Regions from separate parts of the Streptosporangium sp. NPDC001681 genome, predicted to be linked through region 1. Evidence: riboswitches for the same ligand, from Rfam matches in the RefSeq annotation. Region 1 holds a riboswitch; the other holds the start of a gene.
The links. Region 1 has a riboswitch for cyclic di-AMP ahead of ABT130_RS39680 (hypothetical protein). Riboswitches for the same ligand answer to the same signal wherever they lie in the genome.
Positions count from the first base shown of each region.

Region 2: linked by a shared signal. The riboswitch ahead of ABT130_RS21055 (CHAP domain-containing protein) and the one ahead of ABT130_RS39680 (hypothetical protein) in region 1 are both predicted to bind cyclic di-AMP.

Region 1 covers NZ_JBEOZN010000139.1:12,652-17,056, reverse strand. Annotated here, with positions in the region: gene ABT130_RS39695 (hypothetical protein) at 1-488, shown strand, start outside; gene ABT130_RS39690 (roadblock/LC7 domain-containing protein) at 550-936, shown strand; gene ABT130_RS39685 (hypothetical protein) at 949-1,320, shown strand; gene ABT130_RS39680 (hypothetical protein) at 1,422-2,399, opposite strand; cyclic di-AMP (ydaO/yuaA leader) riboswitch at 2,635-2,786, opposite strand; gene ABT130_RS39675 (DUF4253 domain-containing protein) at 3,185-3,985, opposite strand; gene ABT130_RS39670 (carbohydrate ABC transporter permease) at 4,150-4,405, opposite strand, start outside.
Region 2 covers NZ_JBEOZN010000044.1:164-4,568, reverse strand. Annotated here, with positions in the region: gene ABT130_RS21065 (hypothetical protein) at 1-984, opposite strand, end outside; gene ABT130_RS21060 (TetR family transcriptional regulator C-terminal domain-containing protein) at 1,032-1,232, shown strand; cyclic di-AMP (ydaO/yuaA leader) riboswitch at 1,726-1,864, shown strand; gene ABT130_RS21055 (CHAP domain-containing protein) at 1,883-2,593, shown strand; gene ABT130_RS21050 (mycothiol transferase) at 2,613-3,116, opposite strand; gene iscB (RNA-guided endonuclease IscB) at 3,058-4,405, opposite strand, start outside.

The sequences.
Region 1 (4,405 bases):
GGCACTGGCTCGGACCGCAGTGGTACTTCGACGCGGCCGGCCTGCTCCGGGAGTGCAAGCGGAGGAAGGCGCAGTTGGAACAGACCTGGCCGTCCGCGGAGCTGGACACGCTCCCGGTCGTCCCGCGGAGGCGCGTCGCCGCCCAGCGGGTGGTGCTGAGCTCGCTGCAGTGGGAGGTGCTGGTCGGCGCCGACTCCACGGCGACCCCGGCCGACCTGGCACGCAAGCTGGGCCGCCCGGCGTACTCGGTGCTGCTCGCCGTACGGCAGCTCGCCTCCCGTGGGCTGCTGCGCGTCCCGGAACCCGACACGGCCGCCGCACCCGCCGCGCAGGACCCGCTGCCGAGACGGACGAGGGGGGCCACGGAGATCCCGGCAGCCGGAACGGGCTCCCTGGCGACGCCTGCGTCGCTCCCCGGAGCCACCGGGGATCCGACCGACGTCAACCTGCTCATCCGGCTCAGGAACGCATTGGAGGCACTGACTTGAGCCTGGTTCGATGCCGCCGATAAGGCTGCGGACGCTGAAGCTGATCGGAAGGAGGGTGCCGGTGGAACTGCGTGAGGAGATACGCCGGGAGATGGCGCTGCTGCGAGAGCGCATCCCCGACGTGGACGGGAGCATCGTGTGCAGCGTCGACGGCCTGACCCTGGCCAGTGATCTGGGCCGCGACACCGCCGCCGAGCAGACCGGCGCGCTCTCCTCCGCGCTCCTGGCCCTCAGCCGCCGGATGACGGGCATGGCCGGCAAGGGCACCTTCGAGGAGACGCTGATCTCCGGCACCAACGGCTACGCGGCCTGCTACGCCGCCGGACCCAAGATCGTCCTCACAGTCCTGGCACGCCCGGGGACCAACCTCGGGCTGCTCCGGCTGGAGGGTCGCAAGACGGCGGCCAGATTGGCCGCCATCACCTCGCGCATGTCGATAACCCAGTGATCGGAGACAGAAATGGGCAACATGGACATCTCTCTCAAGGAGATGATGGCGATCGACGGCGCCATCGGCGCGGTCATCGTCGACTACAACAGCGGGATGGCGCTGGGCGCGCTCGGCGGTTCCAAGGATCTCGACCTCCAGGTGGCGGCCGCGGGTAACACCGAGGTCGTCAAGGCCAAGATGCGGACCATGGAGTCGCTCGGTCTCAAGGACGGCATCGAGGACATCCTCATCACCCTCGGCACGCAGTACCACGTGATCCGCCCGCTCTCCGGCCGGAGCGGCAAAGGCCTGTTCATCTACATGGCCCTCGACCGGAACCGGGCCAACCTCGCGCTCGCGCGGCACATCCTGCGCGGCATCGAGGAGAGGCTCGAGGTCTGATCCTGCCGCGGCCCGTGCCCTTTCAGAAAGGGCACGGGCCGCGGCAGGGGCTCACCGCCCGGGCGTTACCGGGGCGGTGAGCTCATCGATCGCGCCGGACCTCAGCTCTTCTCGGCGACCGCCCTGCGGCGGAGATGGCCGGCGACCAGGTAGGTGGCACCGCCCGCGGCGAGCACTCCGACCAGGGCCAGGGTGGCGGCCGTGGTGGCGGAGGAACCGGCCGGGGTCGCGGCCGCCACCGGGGCGGTGGCGCCCAGGTCCCGGACACCCTGCTCGGCGGCCTTGGCATCGGCGCCGGACAGGGCGACCGGCTTGGCGGCGACGATCGCCCCGGGCGCGGTGAGGGGCTCGGACATGATCTTGGGCTTGGCGAACGTCTGGCTCACCTGCTGGGCCTTCACAGCCTTCTTGGACTGCTCGGCCTTGACCAGGACCGTCTGCGGAGGCTTCGCCGGGTTCGCGTCCCGGTAACGCCAGGCACCGGTGGAGAACGCCACGGGGTGGTTCTTCTTGCCCACGCCGTCACCCCACTTGGTGACCACGTACTTGACGTCGATGTGGCCCATGCCGCCGTTACCGTCCACACCGAGCGTGGCGGGGTTGAACCGGCCACCGGTCAGGTCGGCGAAGGTCTTGGCGTCAAGGTCGATCATGACGCCCACGTTGGAGGGCACGCCGGGACCGCGGTCACCGACGAAGAACTTGGCCTTCTTGCCCTTGTAGACGACGTAGCCCTCGGTGAACAGGGGCCAGCTCGGGCTGGCGATCATGCCCTTCTGCATCGGCTTGCCACTGGCCGGCAGACCGGTGTCGCCGGCCCGGCCCGAGGAGTCGTCCCAGAAGTAGGAGGCCCTGGTCGAGCCCTTGAGGAGCACGACCTCGTTGGCGGCCACCTCGGTGTCCGCGCCGGGGGAGGCGGCGGAGGCGGGGGCGGCGACGGCGGGGGAGGCGGGCAGCGCGGAGGCGACGCCGCCGGAGACGAGCACGCTCGCGCCGACGAGGGCGGCGGTGGTGAGACGGTTCTTGTACGAGAGGTTCTTGATCAGACCGTTCTTGGGCAGGTCAAAGGGAAGACGCATGAAGAAGGGGCTCTTTCACGAGGGAACGGGGCAGCCAGCTGCGACACACGGCAAGGGGTGCACTGGCGGGGACGCGCTCTTCGGAAAAGCGGCGTGGCGAGATCAGCGGATCGCTACGCGGAGCACGGTCCAGGTGCCACGCTCAGGCGCGGCGACGAAGGACAGAGATGAAGTTCAGGTGGTCGGCACGGGCAGGACGGGCACCGACGCGGTGACGCGGTGATCCATGAGGGGGATCTCCTCTCCAGCTCGTCTACCGGGTTAGCTGACGGGTTCGGGCGATGGAGTTGCCCTACCGCCGCACGTTCGCGGCGGATTCACCCCGGGAAAGTGGTTCCCCGGCTCCCTGGGCCCCGCGGGCCCGGTGGGATTCGACGTCGGCCGGCCGCTCCCTCTTGTGAAGGGCAGGTCGCCAACCGATATCCGTGGACACTACCCACCGAAACCGGACAAAGCAAAGCAAATGTCATGAAAACCCCAGAAGATCTACCTACAAGCTTCAAGAAAGCCCCATCGGAGACCCCGTCCCACCAACAACCGCCCTACCAGCGAGAACGTCTTGCCGATCTCGGGTTTCACACCCCGGAGACCCGTGTCCGAGGGCCTTCCGCGCCCACGAGGGGCCCAGTCGCGCGAGGGTGATCACACCCCGAGCCCCGTGCCCGAAGCCCTTCCACGCCCGGGGGGAGAGCATCCCCGAGGTAGATCCCCCTCAAAGATCCACATTGGGGAATCCGCGCTCCCCGAGGAAGCCCTCCCTTGACGAAGGGCACCCCGGGGCGGGCTCAGTCCCACCAGAACGACCAGGCGTTCCTGCCCTTGATCTGCTCGGCGTAGTCGATGAGGTTCCCCGCGCCCTGGATGATGCTGTCGGGGCAGAACGTCCAGTGCTCCGCGGCGACGTGCAGGGCGTGTTCCGAGGTCGTCGGGGGCGCGGCGACGCTGAGGTCGAGGGTGTTGAACCCCATCCCGACCAGCCGCACCCCGAACCTGTCCTCCCAGCTCCGTACCACCGCCGCGAGCGGGACCATCCACTCGTTGTGGTTCAGGGCGCCCTGCCAGCCCATGACGGCGAGGGCGTCGGCCCCGCGCTCGACCGCGACGAGTCCGAGCGGGGTCCTGCGCTCGGCCACCAGGCCCGCGTACCAGTCGGCGACCACGCCGGGATCGGCGGCGAGCCTTCCCGCCGGGGCCGGACCCGGACATTCGACTCCGAAGGGGTCGAGGATTTCGAGCTGGTCGATGTGAGCCTTGGCGATCCAGTCGGACCAGACCTCGGCCATGAACGCGGCGGCGTGGTAGTTGTCGATCTCGACGGCGGTGTCCGGGGCGATCTGACCGGCCGACCAGGGCTGCACCGAGTCCTCCAGCAGCACCGGCCACAGGCCGGAGTGCTCGTGCTGCGCCCGCAGCCGTGCCCAGTACTCACCTGAGACGGCCACCTCGCTGAGCCAGAACGCCGGACGGCGACGAAAGGAGAGCTGAGCGTAACCGGGGTCGGGCCACACCACGTCACCCGGTGGCAGGTCCACCGAGAGCTTCCGGCCCTCACCCTCGCTGCTTCCGTCGGCCCTGTCAGCGAACAACTGGCCCAGAACTGGCGGAAGCCTCCCACCCTCGCAATCGCTCATTCCTACCGATCCGATCCTGACCACGGACCAATTTTGGCCTGTCAACCATCCCGAGGGACAGTTCTGCCCTGGTCCAGGCAAAAATTATCGGTACAGAGGGGAACGGAGCCCGGCGGGTGTCAGTCCTTCACCGCCCCGCCCAGCCCGGCCACCAGCCTGCGCTGGACGGCCACGAAGAAGATCAGCACAGGAACGGTCATCAGCGTCGAGGCCGCCATGATGCCGCCCCAGTCGTTCTCGTCGGGCTTGAAGAAGACCAGCAGGGCCGAGGGCAGCGTCTGGTTGTCCCTGGCCGAGATGATGAAGGTCCTGGCGAAGATGAAGTCGTTCCAGGCCGTGATGAACGAGAAGACGCTCGTGGCGACCAGTCCCGGT
Region 2 (4,405 bases), on a different contig from region 1:
CGAGGGGGCCGCCTCCACCGTCCACCACTCGTCCGGGACGTCCACCGTCTCGACCGGGACGCCCCTGGCCGAGAGCAGGACCCGCAGGGAGGTGACCGCGGTGGACGGCAGGCTCAGTACCCGCTGCCCGGCGGCCAGCCCGCGCAGGGTCATCTCGGCGGGGATCCCACCGCCGTAGACGGTGATCCCGGGCTGCTCCCCGACCTTGGCGAGATCGTGGGGGTCCTCCCTGCGGTGCGGGAAGTAGGCCACCGGCCCGGCCGAGCCGAGAGCGGCCAGCCAGCCGAGGTAGTGGTCGCGGTGGATCAGGCCGTTGCGGACCAGCGAGGTGCCGAGGACGACCGTGAGCTCCTTGGGACGGGGCACGCGCAGCGGCTGCGACCGCAGCCAGGCGAAGTCGTGGGTGATCAGCTCGGCCCCTCTCGCCCGTACGGCCTTCGCCAGGTCCGCGGGAACGGGCAGCGCCGTGAAGATCGACAGCCGCCCCGAGCGGGCCGCGGCGCGCAACCTGAGTCCGGCCGCCGCGCCGAGGGCGGTTCTGAGCCGTCCCGCCTTCCCCCGGGCCCTCAGCAGGGGCGTACCCGCGTGGCCGACGAGCAACTCCAGGAGCCTGATGGTGGCCAGCCCGTCGTCGACGATCACGATACGGCCGGGGCGCCCGGTGAGCCAGCGGAACTGGACCTTGCCGGAGAAGGCGTCGCCCACCGCCCAGGTCACGCCCCGGCGCGGCCTGGGCATGTCCGGCCGAGCGGCGGTGAGCTCCAGGCCCGGCGGCAGGGTGAGGCGCCCGAGCTCGCGCCCGGTGACAGCCAGGGGGCGGAGCCTCGCCCTGGGCACGAGGTGGCTGCGGGCACCGAGCAGCCCCGCGTGGTGGGCCTCCACGACGCAGAGCATCTGCAGCGGGGATTCCACCCAGGCGATGGCCGAACCCTGATCCCGCGCGTGGTCTCGACCGTCCTCCACGCCGGGTGATGACCCGTTCACGACTGACCCAAGCTAACCCGGTGGCCTTAAGCGCCGGGGAACCACGGATGAACAGCCGCCCACGCGTGCTTGCGCGCGGTCTTTTCGATCGCAAGGCCACGATCTACCGTCGCTGGGCGGGCAAGGAGGCACTGGTGTGGTACCGGCTGCTCTTCACCGGTAAGCCACTGGATCGGGAGTTCGTCGAGGACACGGTCGACCGGTTCCTGCTCCCGCTGTTCCGCTCCTGGTCCGGCCAAGAGAGCTGAGGCCCGCCCTGCCGCCGGAGGGCCCCGGGGCCGCCGAATCTTGTTCGGGCCTTCCGGGGGAGCAGGACGCATCCGCTCCACACTTTTTACCATCGAATATTTGTTGCAAAGAGTTAAGGCCTGACACCCTTACCGGCGAGCCTCCCGATCACGCCATACCACCCCGGGTCAGGCGATCCACCGGCGGGTACCACACGGCTGGATCGCCGAGGAAACAGGGGATCCCGCCCGCGACGGGGCCGCGCCCCCGCCCGCCGCGACCGGCCGGAGGACGGGTGCGACCCGCCTCCTTCCCAGGCCAAGCGACCCCCCGTCGTACCCCCGCGACTTGGACGTATCACCAAGTCAGGGCAATGTGTCCTACTTGTAATCGTCTGTCCGAGTGACGTACGTTCGTCCTGTTCATGGCAAATGTCTGGGTCTGTATAGATCTAAGCATTGCCGTCACATTGCCCGACCGTGTTCCACCTGGGCGGAACCCCTCCGCCCGCGGTGAGCACGGCCGCCGAATCCGCGAAGTCTGCGGAACCGGGGAACCACGTTCCTGGGGTGAATCAGCGCGTTCTCGCGCCGTAGGGCACTTCCCAGCCCGAACCCGTCAGCTAACCCGGTAGGCGGCATGGAAGCGAAGCAAGGAGTCGAACCCCGGTATGACCAAGCACCGCCTCACCCCCACCTTCAGCGCCCCCCGCGTGGCGAGCGCCCTCCTGGGCGCCTGCGTCGTCCTGGCGACCGGCTCCGTGGGCTCCGCAGCCCTGGCCGACAGCCACACCGCTCTGAACCCGCCCGCCGAGACGAAGGTCTCCGAGGTCTCGCAGCACAGGCCCGCGAGAACCCCGCTCGAGATCGCGGCCGAGAGGCTGCCCAAGGTCTCCGCCGCGCAGGTCCTGGACCTCGCCTCCAAGCAGATCGGCGTCCGTGAGAACTCCCAGGGCGGCGGGACCAAGTTCCACTCGTGGTACATGTCCTCCCCACGCGCCAAGGAGACCGTCGCCCGTGACGGCGGCAGCATCCAGGGCTACGCCAACGCCCCCTGGTGCGCGATGTTCGTCTCCTGGGTCGGTGAGATGGCCGGCATCCGGCCCACGATGGGCTGGGACGCCTACACCGTCACCCACGCCAAGTGGTTCAAGAACAACCATCACTGGGGCACCACCCCCACTCCCGGCGCCGTCGTCTACTTCGACTGGGCCGGCGGCAAGAGCCTCGACGGCATCGACCACGTCGGCTTCGTGAAGAAGGACAACGGAGACGGCACGATCACCACGATCGAGGGCAACACCGGCAACGGCAACGTCGAGCAGCGCATCCGGCCCGTCTCCCAGGTCGTCGGCTACGGCTACCCCGTCTACGCCGACTGATCCACACCCGCCGCCCGCGTCATCCCCCATGGGGCGGGCACCCGACCCCCCGCCGGTGAACGCGGGCCGATCCGCACTCGCCCAGGGGCGCCGCTCGCTCGAGCGGCGCCCCTGACGGCGTTCCCCCGGCCGCCTTCGCGACTCCTTCGCATCGATCGTCCCGCCGTCGTGCCCCTTTCGCGGTGACGTCCAGCGGCCCGGTGGCATCCACGATGCCGCGAGAGTGTGCGCACTCCTCATCCCAGGCCCTGAACGCCTCATCGACACCGGCTCCATCGACGTCGGATTCGGGGTGCTCGCCGGATTCCGGGGTCCGCCAGAGGTTCCGGCGGTTCTCTCCGTTCAGCACGTTCCGGAACCGGCTTCGCTCGACCACGACCATGTGCCGGACCAGCCCGAGCAGGGACGGCTCCGAGGGGGGTACGGTCTTTTCTCCGAGCTGCTCGGCGGTCAGGCCCGCGATTTCATCGGTTACCTCCAGCGTGGAGACCCCCGCCTTCAGACGGGGGAGGAAACGCGGCACGGTGCCGCGTTTCTGAATGGGTTGCGTAGCCGTAGCCGTCCGCTCTCTGGAGCATGCGAACGTGGCGGTGGCCGATGCCCTGCACGGTGCCGTGCCGGGTGGTGATGTTGAAGCTTCCGGTGGTGCGGACGGCGACCCGGCCGGTGTGAACCCCGGCCTTCTTGCCTGCCGGGACGTTTGCCCGGACCAGGTCGCCGGTTTGGAAGCCGTGGTGCAGTTTGCTCCGTGGCCGGGCAAGACGGGGGAACCCGTATCGGTCGGGGACGGTGCGGGCGTAGGTGCCGCGACCGGTCGCCGTGACCACCAGGACCGTGGACGGCCAGGCAGTCACGCTCTCCAGTTCGCCGACGTGCAACGCGTCCAACGTGTGGGACTTCGGGGCGCCGGTGCGGGAGCGGTTCCATTTGGTGCGCCCGCCGGAGGCGCCTGCCACGGGCAGGCCGGTGGCCTCCAGCGCCTGCCACAGGGCCCAGCGGGTGGTGTTGACGGCGGCGGCGTCATGCAGTGGTGCTTTTGCCTGCTTGAGGATCTTCGCCAGGAGTGCGGGCTTGTCATTGAGGAACTCCTGCACGGGGGTGGCGTTCTTGGTCTGGTTGCAGCCGATGCAGGCCAGGGTCAGGTTGCTGACGCGCTCAGAGCCGCCCCGGCTGCGGGAGTGGATGTGGTCGAGGTTGAGCGGTACACCGCTCGCGCCACAGTAGGCGCAGGTGCGCCCCCACTTGGCCAGCAGGTATTCGCGGACCTCGTACCCGGCGAGGGTGCCCCGCTGGTAATCCACTCCTTCGAGCGGCCGCCCGGCCGACAGGGCGTGGGTGTCGAAGGAGACCTTCTCCACGTGCACAGCGGTCACGGGCGCCCACCGGGTCAGCCGCGCCACCCACGACATGGTGGTCTCGACGCGGTGACGCAGGGACGGCGCGAGCCACCCCTGCGGTTTGGTGCGGTTGAGGAACCGGGGGGAGCGGTAGCGCAGGTTCCGCGACCATCTGCCGCGCCGGCACGCGGCTCGCGAGGTGAGCCTGTCGCGGATCAGTGCGCCCCGGTGGTCGAGCCGGATCGCATACCGTCCGGCCCGGCTCCCGTCGTGGCCGGTGAACACGGCCAGGCCGGTGTGCCTGGAGCCGGGGTCGATACCGACCTGCACGCCCGCCACGGTGGAATCGGCAACCGACCGGTCCTTGAGGCGGATGACGAACGGGGTGTGACGGTGAACCACCGCCCGCCCGGCCGCCAGCAGGCGACGGGCACGGGCGGGATGGCAGGGGTCGAGCGGGTGGCCGTGCCTGTCC